Regions from separate parts of the Cupriavidus sp. 05N39 genome, predicted to be linked through region 1. Evidence: predicted binding sites of a transcription regulator. Region 1 holds the regulator's gene; the other holds the start of a gene.
The links. Region 1 encodes FliA, which starts transcription of late flagellar genes. Its sites were predicted from a motif close to CTAAAGTTTNNNNNNNNNNNGCCGNTA; they were not measured.

Region 1 (9,280 bases):
ATTCGCCGCCGTGCTCGGCGAGGAAAGAACCATGATCAAGGCCGGCGACTACCAGGCCCTGGCCGGGTTGCTGGAACGCAAGGTCGAACTTGCCGGCTTGCTGAGTGCCTTGACGCGCACCCGCGAGGCACAGATGGGGGCTTTGGGCATTCGCACCGGCGCGGGCGGACAATTGTTCGGGCGGCAGATCGATGCGGGCGTTGAAGCCGCATGGCGGACGCTGGTGTTTGCCGCGCGCAGTGCGCGCGATGCCAATGCGCTCAATTCCGCCGTGGTGGACGCGCATCTTGAATTCACCGAAGAAGCGATCCTGGCGCTGCGTCAGCGTGGCGACAATGCGACGCTCTACGGGAAGGACGGACGGACGCAGACTGGGCCGCAAGGGGTCAGCCTGGCCAGCGGCTGATGGTTTCCGGATCTTGATTCCGGATCCGACCTGGACTGCCACTGGTTAGTCCGCAACATCAAGAAGCGGTTCTCGGGGCCACCCGGATCAAAGGCCGCTTGGCAACAGAAGGCGACAGCGCATCCCCCTCAGGCCACCCCGGGCAGTGAGGTGAAACCACCTTTGACGTTCACCGGCAGGTATCAACGCTCGGCGAGCAGCAACCGTGCTGCGCGAAGCGAGTCAATGCGCCAATCAGCGGCGTACCTTCGAGATCCCCGATATACAAGCCCGGGCCTTGCGCACCGAACACCGGATTGCTCCAGCGCAACATTGGACAACAGCGCCCCCGTCAAACCCCGAAGGCTCTAAGGCTCGAAACCGTGAAGGAATTGCAAGAAGAAGCGATGCCGCCAGAACCACGATCGGTGTAGCCGTGGGGAGCGCCCGAGGGGCGGGCCACACCCCAACGCGATGCGAAGCGAGCCGTCAAGGTTTACCAGGCCGTATGGGGCGCCTCGGGATCCGGCGAAAAGAGCGGAAAAGAGGTACCCATGTTTGAGTATCGCCTTAAGGCGATGCGAGTTTGGGTCCCGGCCGCTCTTTTCGCCGGATCCCGAGGGGGTGTCGCCCCATCCGGCGCGCTTCTTTGCCTACTTTCTTGGCAAGACAAGAAAGTAGGTCGCCCCCCGCAGGGGGTAAAACCGCCTTTGACTTTAAGCCTTTGACGTTAAGCTTTTGAATTTATGTTTTTATAACCCACCGCCGCCAGCAACAGCAACATCACCTAAAACTAACCGTAACCTGATTCGACTGCCCCAACAATACCGGCATCAGCGCCCCCCGCCCAGGCACCTGAAACGCAAACACAAACCCCTTGGCCGCATCATCCCCGCTAAACGCCTCGGTAAGCCCCTCCGCCCCCGGCAACAACACACAACGCTGCGCATTGCACAAATAAGCCTGCAGCTCATTGGGCGGCGTACTAGCAAAACTATATCGCCACCGCACGGTAGTAATAGCCCCCTCCGCCTGCGGCAAGTAACCGGTAGGCAAGATCGGCGGCGACACCGTACGCAACCCTTTGCCATGCAGCGCAGGCCCGTTCACGGAAGCCGACCAGGAATGCAGCGGCCCGGCGGGCGCGGCCCAGGCCGCGCAGCAGGCCGCGGCCAGCACCGCAGCGCCAAGACGATGGCACCAGCCCCTCATAGCAAGCCGCGCAGCTGCGAACGAAGCCGCGTAATAGCCTGGCTGCGAATCTGGCAGACCCGCGACTCCGTCACCTCCAGCACCGCCCCGATCTCACGCAAATTGAGCTCCTGGTCGTAGCACAACGACAGCACCAGCTTTTCCCGCTCCGGCAGCCGCTCGATGGCACGGATCAGCGCTTCGCGCATGCCGCTTTCCATCAGCACAGTGAGCGGGTTGCCATCGTCGCTGACGCTCAGGTGCCGGTCCAGGAAGTCCTCTTCGCCGGAGCGCTCGAAGTCCTCGTAGTGCAGCAGCTGGCAGCCATAGACTTCATTGAGCAGTGTCTGGTATTCGTCGAGCGGCAGCTCAAGCTCCTGCGCCACTTCGGAGTCGAGCGGCGCGCGGCCCAGCGTTTGCTCCAGGCCGCGCACGGTGCGTTCGATGCGCCGGGTGAACTGGCGCAGGCTGCGCGACTGCCAGTCATTGGCGCGCACCTCGTCAAGCATGGCGCCGCGGATGCGCTGGCTGGCATAGGTCTCGAAACGCGCACCGTGGGTGTCCTCGTAACGCTTGGCGGCATCGAGCAAGCCGATCATGCCAGCCTGGATCAAGTCATCGAGCTGCACGCTGGCAGGCAGCTTGGCTGCCAGTTGCAGGGCGATACGACGCACCAGCGAGGCATGCGCCGTCACGGTGTCGGTCTGTTCGAGCTTTCCCTGAATCGTGTACATGGTGGAATTCTCGTGAGTCCTGGCTGCAGGCCCAGGCGTTTAAGCCAGGGCCGGGGCTGACGGCGCCAGCGGCGCCGTCGGGGTTGAACGGGAATCGGTGGACAAGGGCCAGTTGGCAATGCCCGTGGCGATGCGGCGTAGCGCGGCGGTAGCGGGCGCCGCGGGAAAGGCCTCCACCACGCAGCGGCCTAGTGCCACGCTGCGTTCCACCAGCGGGTCGTACGGCAGGCTGCCGGCGGGGCTCGCCTCGACGCCGAGATACTGGCTGGCGGTGCGCGCCAGGTTGCCCAGCACGGCACTCGCGGCGGCATCGCTGGCGGCGGCGTTGATCACCAGGTGGAAGCGCCGGCAGGCGTACAGGTGATTGAGCCGCTTGATGCAGGCATAGGCGGCCTTGATCGAGGCCGGCTCCGCGCGCAGCACCACAACGAGGTTGTGCGCCGTGCCGGCTACCTGCGACAAGCCGCCGTCCGCGTCGCTGCGGGCATCGGTGAGCACAGTGCGAAAGCCATTCAGCGCCTGCAGCCCGCCACCGGCCTGCGGACTGCCGGGCAACACCGCGATGGTGCCGGCCGGGCGCTTGCCCAGCGCGGCTTCCAGCGTCACGGCGCCGCCCAGCACGGCGGCCAGGGTGCCTTCCGGCATGGCGCCGGCAAGGCGGGTCGCGCGGGCGCCGAAGCGGTCTTCATCGATGAGCAGGACGCGCTCGCCTTGCATGGCGAGTGCGTTGGCCAGCCCCAGGGCCACCGTGGTGGCGCCGGCACCGGCATCGCTCGCGACCACCGCGATGCGGCGCGTGGCGCGGGGCGCCAGCATGCGCCGCAAGCTTTCCGCCTGGTCGGAGGCGAGTGAAGTCACGTCTTATTCTCCCTGCGTCAGCGTTTGCAACACGCGGCTGCCGTTCATGCTCGCTTCGAGCAGGCCGGCGGCGTCGCCGGGATGAAAGGCCTCCTGCGGCGCTTCGTGGGTGGCGGACGGCGTGGCGCGGCCACCTCGGCCGGGGTAGTTCTCCAGCACGTCGAGCAAGGCCAGCAAACGGCCGAGGCCTTCCACCAGCACGGCGGCGGCCGGCATCTGGCGGGCGGGCGCGCGGCCGGTCAGCCGCGCCAGGAACGCGGCGGCGCTATCGTCGCACGCTTGCTCCAGCCGCAGCGCGGCTACCGCCATCTGCAGGGCGAGCAGACGCGCGCAGGCTTGCGCTTCGGCCAGCGAGGATTCGTTGCCGCCTGCCTGCCCGCCCTGCCCCAGGTGATCCATTGCGTGGCGCAGCGTGCGAAGTTGCGCTTCGCCGGCTTCAGCCCAGCGGGCCCAGCGGGCCAGTTGCACGCCCTCGGCCGACAACGCCGGGTCGCACAGCAGGTAGTGAACCGCTAGCGTCTGGCCGTTCTCGCGATCGACCACGCGCGACACCAGCAGGCCGGCCTCGATGCCGCTCTCGGCGGCGCCGCGCGTGCCACGTGCCTGGCCCTCAAGCACGCGCACCGGCGTTTGCGCGATCCACTGCACGGCGTCGCGGCCGCGATAGTCCATATCTTCCACCGCGTGGAAGGTCAGCGTTTCGGCCAGCGCATCGAGCTTGACGGCCGCGCCACCGCTGACCACGCGCGTGGTCTTGCGCGCGGTGGCAAGCCAGCGCTCGCCGGCTTGCTGCCAGCGCGCCAGCGTGGCGGCGGCGGGCATGGCATCCAGCAGATTGACCACGGTACGGGCGGCGGCGATGGCGGCGCACAGGGTGGCAGCGTCGGCTTCCCATCCGCCTTGCCCGGCTTGCAGCGCCGGGCCGGTGCGGCCGGCGGGCGCGGCGGCGGCCGCCAGCGGCAGGCCGTCGCGGTCAGCCAGCCAGAGCGTGTGTTGCCAGGGGCGCGGCGCGCGGCGCCCTGCCACCGGCGCGGCGACCGTGGCGCTGAGCGAAAGCACGAAACGATCGCAATGGCGGCTCAGGTCGCGGCAGGCGGCTTCGCGCACCTGCTGCGCCATCAGGCGCGGCGAGGGCGCGTTCTCGGTGCGCTGCTGCCAGAGCGAGCGGACCAGCTCGAAGCTGTAGCTGCCAGCGTTCAGCTGCTGGACGCAATCGCCCACCGCGTTGGCGTTGTCGGTCAGCGAGCGCAGCATGCCGTCGGCGCCGCCGGCGCTGGTCGCGCGGGTGGCGTCGCCATCGTCCTGCGCGGGCATGGCACGGCGCGCGGCTTCCGCGTCGGCGAATACGGAGCCGCGGCGCGGCGTCTGGAACGCGCGCTCGACCAGCGACACGCCGTTGGCGAGTTCAAGGTGCTCGGGCACGCGCTGGCCGGTGGAGGCGTAGTAGACCGGCAGGCGGTGCCGGATCACCACGTCGAGCACGGAGCCCAGGTGCGTGGCTTCATCCAGCTTGCTGACGATACAGCCGTCGATGCCGCCGTCGGGCGTGGCATCGTGGCGGTAGGCGTGCACGACTTCGTTGAGGGTGTCGCCGTGGCTGGCGCCGTTGAGCAACAGGATGCGCTGCACCGGCGCCTGCACGCCGGCCAGCATGGCGATCTGCTCCGACAGGTTGCGGTCGCGCTGACTCATGCCGACGGTGTCGATGATCACCAGGTGCTTATCGGTCAGCGCCGCCAGCGCGAAGCGCAGGTCGGCCGCATCCTTGACCGCGTGCACAGGCACGCCCAGGATGTCGCCGTAGATGCGCAGTTGCTCGTGCGCACCAATACGGAAAGTGTCGGTGGTCAGCAAGGCCAGGCGTTCCGGGCCGTGCTTGAGCACGAAGCGCGCTGCCAGCTTAGCCGTGGTGGTGGTCTTGCCCACGCCGGTGGGGCCGACCAGCGCCAGCACGCCGCCCTGCGCGAACAGCGCATCTTCGTCGTTGAGCACCGGGACCTTGCGCGCCAGCTCCTGGCGGATCCAGGTCATGGCGGCGGGCCGGTCATGACCCAGCGGCAGGTGGCCGAGCAGCGATCGCGCAAGCTGTCCGGAGAAGCCAGCAGTCACTAACCAGGTAAACAGCGAATCGCGCAGCGGATCGCCGCCCAGCGACGGCAGGCTGTGGGTGCCTACGCCGGAGAACTGCCGCTCCATCATGGCGCGCATGGTCTGCAGTTCGCCGCGCAGGTCGCCAAGGGCGCCGTCGACGGCCACCACGGCGGCGGGCGGCGGCGTGAATACCGGTGCGGTGCTGGCGATGGCGCCGAGATCGGTGTCGCGCATGGCGACAATCTCCACGCCCCCCTCGACGGTGCGGTTGGACAGCACCACGGCGTCCGGTCCCATTGCCTCGCGCACCTGGCGCAAGGCCTCGCGGCCATTGGCCGCCACGAATTTAGCTACGCTCATCTTGCGAAACCCCTCACGCTGCGCCACCGATCATGGCGGTGATCCTGATATTTCTGTTGTCCGGCACCTCGGCATGCGAGAGCACCTTGAGCTGCGGCATGGTCCGGCGCAGGAAGCGCGCCAGCAGCGGGCGCAGCGGATGCGGCACCAGCAGCACGGGATCCAGCCCCAGGTGTTCCTGCCTGTTCACCGCATTTTGCGTTTGCTGCAGCAGGGCATCGGCCAGGCCAGGCTCGATGCCGCCGCCGTTAGTGAGCGCTTGCGACAGCACGCGTTCCAGCCCGGCGTCGAGGCCGATGACCTGGAGGTCAGCGCCGTTGGGGAACCACTGCTGGGTAATGGCACGCCCCAGCGCCACGCGCACCAGCGACGTGAGTTCGTTGGGATCGCTGATCTTCGGCGCGTGCTCGGCCACCACGTCCAGCACGGTGCGCATGTCGCGGATCGGCACGCTCTCGTCCAGCAGGTTCTGCAGGATCTTCTGCAGCGCGGTGAGGGTGATGACCTTGGGCACCAGGTCTTCAGTCAGCTTGGGCGATTCCTTGGCGATGCGGTCCAGCAGCGACTGCACTTCCTGGCGGCCAAGCAGTTCGGCCGCGTGCATATGGATCAGGTGGTTAAGGTGAGTGGCCACTACTGTGCTGGCATCCACCACGGTGTAGCCGTAGATCTGCGCCTGCTCCTTGAGCCCGCCCTCGATCCACACCGCCGGCAGGCCGAATGCCGGGTCCTGGCCGGGCGTGCCCGGCAACGGGCCGGAGACCTGGCCGGGGTTGATCGCCATCCACTGCCCGGGCGTCGCTTCGCCGCGGCCGATCTCCACGCCCTTGAGCGTGATGCGGTAGGCGTTGGGCTTGAGTTCCAGGTTGTCGCGGATATGCACCACCGGCACCAGGAAGCCGATTTCCTGCGCCACCTTCTTGCGGATGCTCTTAATGCGGCCGAGCAGTTCGCCGTTCTGCGCGCGGTCCACCAGCGGGATCAGGCGGTAGCCCACTTCCATGCCGAGCGGGTCCACCAGGCTGACGTCGTCCCAGCTGGCTTCGGTCGACTCGGGCACCATCGCGGGAGCGCGGTCCTCGCGCTTCTTCTCCTGCGCCTGCGATGCATCACGCCGTGCCACGTAGCGGCCGAACCACACCAGCGCGCCGGCAAAGGCCAGGAAAGCGAAGTGCGGCATGCCGGGGATGATGCCCATCATGCCGATGATGGCGCCGGTCAGGTACAGCACGCGCGGATTGGAAAACAGCTGGCCGGTCAGCTGCTGGCCCACGTCCTGCTCGTTGGAGACCCGCGACACGATCACACCGGCGGCGGTGGAGATCACCAGCGCCGGGATCTGCGCCACCAGGCCGTCGCCGATGGTCAGCAGGGTGTAGTTGCGCACCGCGGTGGCGAAGTCCAGGTCGTGCTGCACCATGCCCACCACCATGCCGGCGCCAACGTTGATGAACATGATCATCAGGCCCGCCACGGCATCGCCGCGCACGAACTTGCTGGCACCGTCCATGGCGCCGTAGAAGTCCGATTCCTGCGATACCTCGGCGCGGCGCTTCTTGGCGCCGTCTTCGTTGATCAGGCCGGCGTTGAGGTCGGCGTCGATCGCCATCTGCTTGCCGGGCATGGCATCGAGCATGAAGCGCGCGCCAACTTCGGCGATACGCCCCGCACCCTTGGTGATGACCATGAAGTTGATCACCACCAGGATGGCGAACACCACGATACCCACGGCGAAGTTGCCACCCACCAGGAAGTGGCCGAAGGCCTCGATCACCTTGCCCGCGGCGTCCGGCCCGGTGTGCCCTTCCATCAGCACGACCCGGGTCGAGGCCACGTTGAGCGACAGGCGCAGCAGCGTGGTGAACAGCAGCACCGCCGGGAAGGCGGCGAAATCCAGCGCCTTCTGCGTGTACATGCCCACCAGCAGCACCATGATCGACAGGGCGATGTTGAACGTAAACAACAAGTCCAGTACGAAGGGCGGCAGCGGCAGGATCATCATGCCGAGGATCATGATGATCAGCAGCGGGCCGGCCAGGGCCTTCATCTGGCCGCCTCCCCGCCCGCCGGGCAGGTTGAACAGCGAGGTCAATGCGTTCATGCTTGGCTTTCCGGTACGGCAAACTCGTCAGGCACCGGCAACTCGGAGGGTGCCTCCGGGTGCGGGCCGTTGCTGTGGTGCCAGTGCTTCAGTTGATAGACCCAGGCCAGAACTTCAGCCACGGAGGTGTACAGGCCGGCCGGAATTTCCTGGCCCAGCTCTACGTGACGGTGCAGCGCGCGCGCCAGCGGCGGCGCGGACAGCAACGGCACGCCGTTCTCGACGGCGATCTCGCGAATGCGCGCGGCAATCGCCTCGCTGCCCTTGGCCACCACGCGCGGCGCGCTCATGCGGCCTTCTTCATAGCGCAGCGCCACGGCGAAGTGCGTGGGGTTGGTCACCACCACGTCAGCCTTGGGCACCTCGGACATCATGCGGCGCTTTGCCATGGCGCGCTGCTGCTGGCGGATGCGCGCCTTGATATGCGGGTCGCCTTCGCTTTCCTTGTGCTCCTGCTTGACCTCTTCCTTGGTCATGCGCAGCTTCTTGTAAAACGTCCAGTACTGCCAGGGCACGTCGATCGCCGCCACCAGCACCAGCGAACCCGCCACCATGGCGCAGGCGCTCAGCACCATCTCCAGCATGTGCAGCAGCGCCTCGTGGATCGGTGCGCTCATCAGCGCGACAGCCTCGGGCAGCCGCCGCCACAGCACCCAGCCGGCCACGCTGCCAACCAGCAATGCCTTGGCGATGGCCTTGGCCAGTTCCACCAGCGATTGCGAGGAGAACAGCCGGCCCAGCCCCTTGAGCGGCGAGAGCCGGGAAAAGTCGGGGGCGAAAGACTTGGCGGAGAACAGCCAGCCGCCCAGCAGCATGGGGCCGGCCAGCGCCGCCACGCCAAAAAGGAGCAGCAGGGGCAGGAAGGCCAGCAGGCCCTCCCAGACCGTCACGGCAAAGTGCGACATCATGCGCGACGTATCGAAGGCAACGGCCGGCTCGAAGGCCAGGCCGGCGTGCAATACAGCGTCGAGCTTGCTGGCGAGCGTGCCGCCCAGCATCGACAGGCCCGCCACACCGCTCATCAGCATGATCAGCGTGGCGAGTTCCCGCGAACGCACGACCTGCCCCTCCTCGCGCGCCTTTTCCAGGCGCCGCGATGAGGCAGGTTCGGTTTTCTCGAGATCGCTTTCTTCGGACATGGCCGCTCCGTTACGAAGCGGCATGCGGCCGTTCGTCAGGGACGATTATCGGAGCGGGAAGCGGCGGGCATTAGGGGGAATAGGGCGGGGATTCTGGCGCTGTTTGCAGGATGGCGTCGCCCCAGGCGCGGCGCGGGCGGATGCGGCGCGCTACCCTCCGCCATGGCGGCGGAGGCTTTACCGGCAATGCGCCGGCAAATCCGGCCAGGCCGCCGCGGCGCCGCGGCAAGGGCGCCACCGCTGCCTGGCCAGGACGGTCAGAACCCCAGGCTGGCCAGGAGGTCGTCCACCTGCGACTGGTCGGAGACCACATCGGCCTTGCCTTCCGGGTTGACCTGCGGCCCGTTCATCAGCGTAGCCGGCGCCTCCACCCGACGATCGGCCGGCACGTTATCAATCAGCACCTGCAGCAATTCCTGCT
Region 2 (4,838 bases), on a different contig from region 1:
GCTTGGCCGGGGCCGCGGCGGCGTTGCCCTGCGCAGTCGCCGCCGATGCGGCCGGCGCTGCGGGGGCGGAGGCGGCCGCCAGGCCTGCCTGCACTTCCTGGCCGGCTGCGCCGGCCTTTGCCGCCACCGAAACATCGGCGGCGCTGGCATTCTCTGCCTCGATCCGGGACTGCGCGCGCTGGTTCAGCACCACGATGCTGATGCGGCGGTTGACCGGTGCCATCTCGTCCTTCTTGTCGAGCGGCATGGTCGCGGCCAGGCCGATCACGCGCAGCACCTTGCCTTCGTTCATGCCGCCGGCGATCAACTCGCGCCGCGAGGCATTGGAGCGGTCGGAGGACAGTTCCCAGTTGCTGTACGTGCGTTCGCCGTTGGAGTAGTTGGCGGCGTCCGTATGGCCCGACAGGCTGACCTTGTTTGGCATTTCGTTGAGCACCGGGCCGATCTCGCGCAGGATGGTGCGCATATACGGCTCGACCGCGGCGCTGCCGGTGCGGAACATCGGCCGGTTCTGCGTGTCCAGGATCTGGATGCGCAGACCTTCGCTGGTGATGTCGAGCAGCAGTTGTGGGCGGAACTGGCGCAGCACCGGGTTATTCTCGATGATCTGCTCGAGCCGGTTCTTGAGCGCGCGCAGACGCTCGCTTTCCTGGCGCTCCTTGGCCTTCTGCACGGCATCGTCGGGGGTCTTCCTGACTTCCGCGTCCTGGCGGGTGATATCGAGGCCACCACCCGGGATCACGCTGGAGGACAGGCTGCTCTTGTTGCCGCCCGCAAGCGCCACCTTCAGCGGCGTGCGAAAGTACTCCGCCAACTGCTGCAGATCCTTGGGGGTCTGTGCCTTCAGCAACCAAAGCACCAGGAACAGCGCCATCATCGCGGTCATGAAGTCCGCGTACGCGATCTTCCATGAACCGCCATGATGCGCGGCAGCGCTTTTCTTGACGCGTTTGACGACTATGGGATGCGAACCGTGCTCACTGCTCATCGCTGCCGCTCCTCTACGTCAGGTAATGCTCTTGACTTCGCGGACGTGGTCGTCCAGCTCGAGGAAGGATGGACGCTCAGTCGAGTACAGCACCTTGCGGCCGAATTCCACGGCCACCAGCGGCGCATACCCGTTGAGCGAGGCGAGCAGCGTGACCTTGATGCACTCGTACATCTTCACGCTCTCGTCCACCTGGTGCTCGATACGCGCGGCCAGCGGCGAAACGAAACCRTAGGCCAGCARGATGCCGAGGAAGGTGCCGACCATTGCGTGCGCAATCAGCGCACCGAGTTCAGCCGGCGGCAGGTCCGCCGAGGCAAGGGCATGCACCACGCCCATCACGGCGGCGACGATGCCGAAGGCCGGCAGGCCGTCGCCGACGCGGTGCAGCGCGTGCGCCGGCACCTCGGCCTCGTGGCGGAAGGTCTCGATCTCGTGGTCCATCAGGGCCTCGATCTCGAAGGCATTCATATTGCCGTTGACCATCATGCGCAGGTAGTCGGTCAGGAACTCCATCATTCCCGGATCGGCGAGGATGCGCGGATACTGGCTGAACACGCTGCTGGCCGCCGGATCCGCGATTTCCTTTTCCAGGAACAGAATGCCTTCGCGGCGGGCCTTGGACAGCAGGACGTAAAGCAGCGCCATCACTTCCATGTACAGCGCCTTGCTGTACTTGCTGCTGCGGAACAGCGTCGGCAGCGCATGCATGGTGGCCTTGATTGCCTTGCCGTTGTTGGAGCTGATAAACGCGCCGACTGCCGCGCCACCGATGATGACAAGCTCTGCCGGTTGATAAAGCGCGCCCATATGGCCGCCGGTCATGGCGTATCCGCCAAGCACCGCCGCCATTACGACAACAAAGCCAATTACAACTAGCACGATTGATTCCCCGTCAGAAAAACACGCGTCAGGCACGCACAAGGGTCGCCCTCCGGGAGAAGCGGATTTACCGCTCGTCCCGGCAAGACTCACCAACCACGCAAACCGCCCTCGGACCCGAGACCCAGTGACCTGAAGGCCCAGTGATCTGGAGTCCTGAAGCCTTGCAGTCTTATGACTTAACGACGCAAGACGGCAAGACTTGAAGACTTATTGACCCGGCATCGATGATCTTCCAACGCGGGGACCGGCGATCCGGCGAATAAGCCTGGGTTTCCTCCCGAGTTCCCGCGAAGGCCTTGCCTGAGCGTTGGTAAGCTTGGCAGGCTGCCACGGGAATGCGCGTGGATGCTGGGTACTTCCGGCATCCGCGGCGCACGGCGACAGGATTCCCAACGGCAGCCCGGGCATGTGCCCGGACTATCCGCTTGGTAACGTCTCGTCCAAATCGCTTCAGTCAGGCAACAACTTGCGCGGGAGCGACGTTCTTCGAGAGCTTCTTCGCCTTGCCGGCACGTGAGGGCGGTCGGCACAGGCTGCAAACGAAATTCGCATGCGGCTCGTACGCGTGTGTAACGAACTGCCCGCCGCAGCACGTGCAGCTGGAAAGCTGCAGCATGTTGCTCTCGAAAAACCGTACTAACGTCCAGGCACGGGTGAAACTTAAGACAATTTCGCTTTCGAGCAGCGATACGTGCTCAAGATAGAGCCGATAGCTCGCCACCACGGCGCGGATGCCCACCGTCTCGCCTTGCTGGACCATGAACTGATAGGCCGAGAAGAACAGCGAGGAATGGATGTTTGGCAACCAGGTGGTGAACCAGTCGGTCGAGAAGGGGAGCATGCCCTTGGGCGGCGAGGCGCCGCGCAGCTCCTTGTAGAGGCGGATCAATCGATCGCGCGAGAGCGTGGTCTCGGCTTCGAGCACCTGCAGGCGCGCCCCCAGGCCGATCAGCTCGATGGCGAGCTGGGTCTGGTTGGCGTCCTGCAAGACGCTCTTGCGATTGGGAACCGGAGTGGCCGTGGTACTCCGGACTGACGGGGCCTGAAGGAGCGCGGTCAATTGAGCGACTCCACGGGCTGCCGTGCGAGCAGGATCGCAGCATGGATCTGCTGCATATCATGGCTCTTGGCCGTATGGGTGAGTGTCGACAGCAAGGCATGGTCGTCGAACCGGAAACGGCACAGGACCATGTTTGATGCTGCCAGTTTGACCAACTGGGCCGGTGTCAACTTGGCGAGAATGTCGGCAATTTCCTTGCTGACGCCAAGCCTGAACATGGCTTCCAGATGATTTTCTCGCACCAGGCGTTGCGCGAGCAGCAGATAGGCGAGATTGACCTCCCTGATCTCCTGGAGAACTTCACTGCTTTCCAATTTTTCCCCGCTACCAAAAACCCTTCGACCGCTTGTCCGGCGCTTACCCGCAGCCGAAGGCTGAAGGCGACCAGATCGTTTGAGTGCGTGTTCGACGGGTACTGCGTACGACTAAGGAACTGCGCTTGGTCAGACTTATCCGAAACGTTACAAGTGTTACAGAGTGTAAGTGTGACTGTGAGAGTTATATCGGCAATTCAACCGGACTGCCAATCCCCTCTAACGTTGGGGTACAGCAATGTCGCACGAAACATACATGGGAGACGAAGTTTGTAACAAGTCACGCCTTTGTAATGTGATTTGCATCAAAACTGTTACGCGTATGTAACAGATTAAAGACTCTAAATCTGCCTCTTGGATCACCCCAGCCAGAAGTGCACTAATCACATTCCACTATTGACGAAAGGGACGTCACTGCACTAGCACGCGGCGCAGCCATGCGGCGACCCTTGCTAGCAGGTCATTGGGCTCCTCGCTGAACAGGTGCGGACAGGTTTGCTCCACCTGCTCCATGACGCGCGCTGCCTCTTCGGCACTCACGGTGCCATAGTCCATGGCCAGCCCCACCACCGCTCGCAACTCTCCCAGCCGCGAGCGGGCAGTGCCCGCGATGCGTTCGGTCTGCACCATGTACATGAGGTCGTAGACCCGGCGCCGCAGGCTTTCCGCCACTCGCCACGCCGGCGTCTGCATCTGCTCCTCGAGCGCACGGATGTCCACCGCCGAGGTGGCCAGCTGCGACGCCAGGAGCTCGATGAAGGCCAGGTCGGCCCCCGCGTCCTCCAGGATCTGCCGGGACCAGTCACGGGCATGCGCAAGGCGTTCCTGCGGCGTCCATTCGTAGCGCGTCGCCAGGCCGTAGCCAAAGCGCTGCGCGTCGCGCATCAGGGTCGCCATGGCATTGGGCAGCTGTTTGTTGAACACACGCTTGGCCCATGCGTACTCCCCCCCCGACAGCAGCCGCGTAACGGCGCGCTCGGTCAGCGGGCCGTCATGCTGAAGCAGGCGCGCTCGCAGGAAATCGTCAAAGCTTGGCGGGCTGAATTCGCTGTCCAGCCCGGTGGAGAGCTTGACGAAATGTTCGAACTCGGAGCGCAGCTTGGCCGCGGCTTCCTCGGGAAGCGCCAGGGTGATGTCGGTAGTCATGATGTGCGATGCTGAGTGACGCTAACGGCGAGCCACCGCCGGCCCGAGGCCGGCGGCATAACCCTTGCGCTTGACGTCAGAAGGCGCTCCAGTCACCGTTGTCGGACGTGGCAAGCGCGGCGGGGCGGGCAGTGCGGGCCAGGACGGGCGTGCTCGCTTCACGACCTCCCTCACGGCCTCCCTCACGTCCCCCCTTGTCCACCGGCGCCGGCTCGGCGGCCTCGGTGACTTCCTGGCGGACGACATGCGTGGACGGTTCGGTCCGTGCCGGCCTGGCCGCGGCGATCACCTTGGGACGCGCTGCTTCGATGCGCGAGCCGGCAAAGGCATCCGCCTGCGCCAGACGGAAGCTGGCCACCGAGGTTTGCAGGCGCGTGGCCTGGTCTTCCAGCGAACCGGCGGCGGCGGCGGCCTGCTCCACCAGCGCCGCGTTCTGCTGCGTCAC

Region 2: motA (flagellar motor stator protein MotA) is a predicted target of FliA. The motif match lies at 2,051-2,077, and genes of this name have one in related genera.

The regions. Positions count from the first base shown of each region.
Region 1 is NZ_JBFTNE010000065.1:5,788-15,067, reverse strand. It holds gene AC1DN0_RS27045 (flagella synthesis protein FlgN) at 1-406, shown strand, start outside; gene AC1DN0_RS27040 (flagellar protein FlhE) at 1,169-1,597, opposite strand; gene AC1DN0_RS27035 (RNA polymerase sigma factor FliA) at 1,594-2,310, opposite strand; gene AC1DN0_RS27030 (MinD/ParA family ATP-binding protein) at 2,350-3,168, opposite strand; gene flhF (flagellar biosynthesis protein FlhF) at 3,172-5,619, opposite strand; gene flhA (flagellar biosynthesis protein FlhA) at 5,633-7,720, opposite strand; gene flhB (flagellar biosynthesis protein FlhB) at 7,717-8,859, opposite strand; gene cheZ (protein phosphatase CheZ) at 9,117-9,280, opposite strand, start outside.
Region 2 is NZ_JBFTNE010000193.1:507-5,344, forward strand. It holds gene motB (flagellar motor protein MotB) at 1-988, opposite strand, end outside; gene motA (flagellar motor stator protein MotA) at 1,007-1,870, opposite strand; gene flhC (flagellar transcriptional regulator FlhC) at 2,328-2,933, opposite strand; gene flhD (flagellar transcriptional regulator FlhD) at 2,930-3,247, opposite strand; gene AC1DN0_RS40005 (DUF4088 family protein) at 3,659-4,393, opposite strand; partial or broken gene AC1DN0_RS40010 (methyl-accepting chemotaxis protein) at 4,470-4,838, opposite strand, start outside.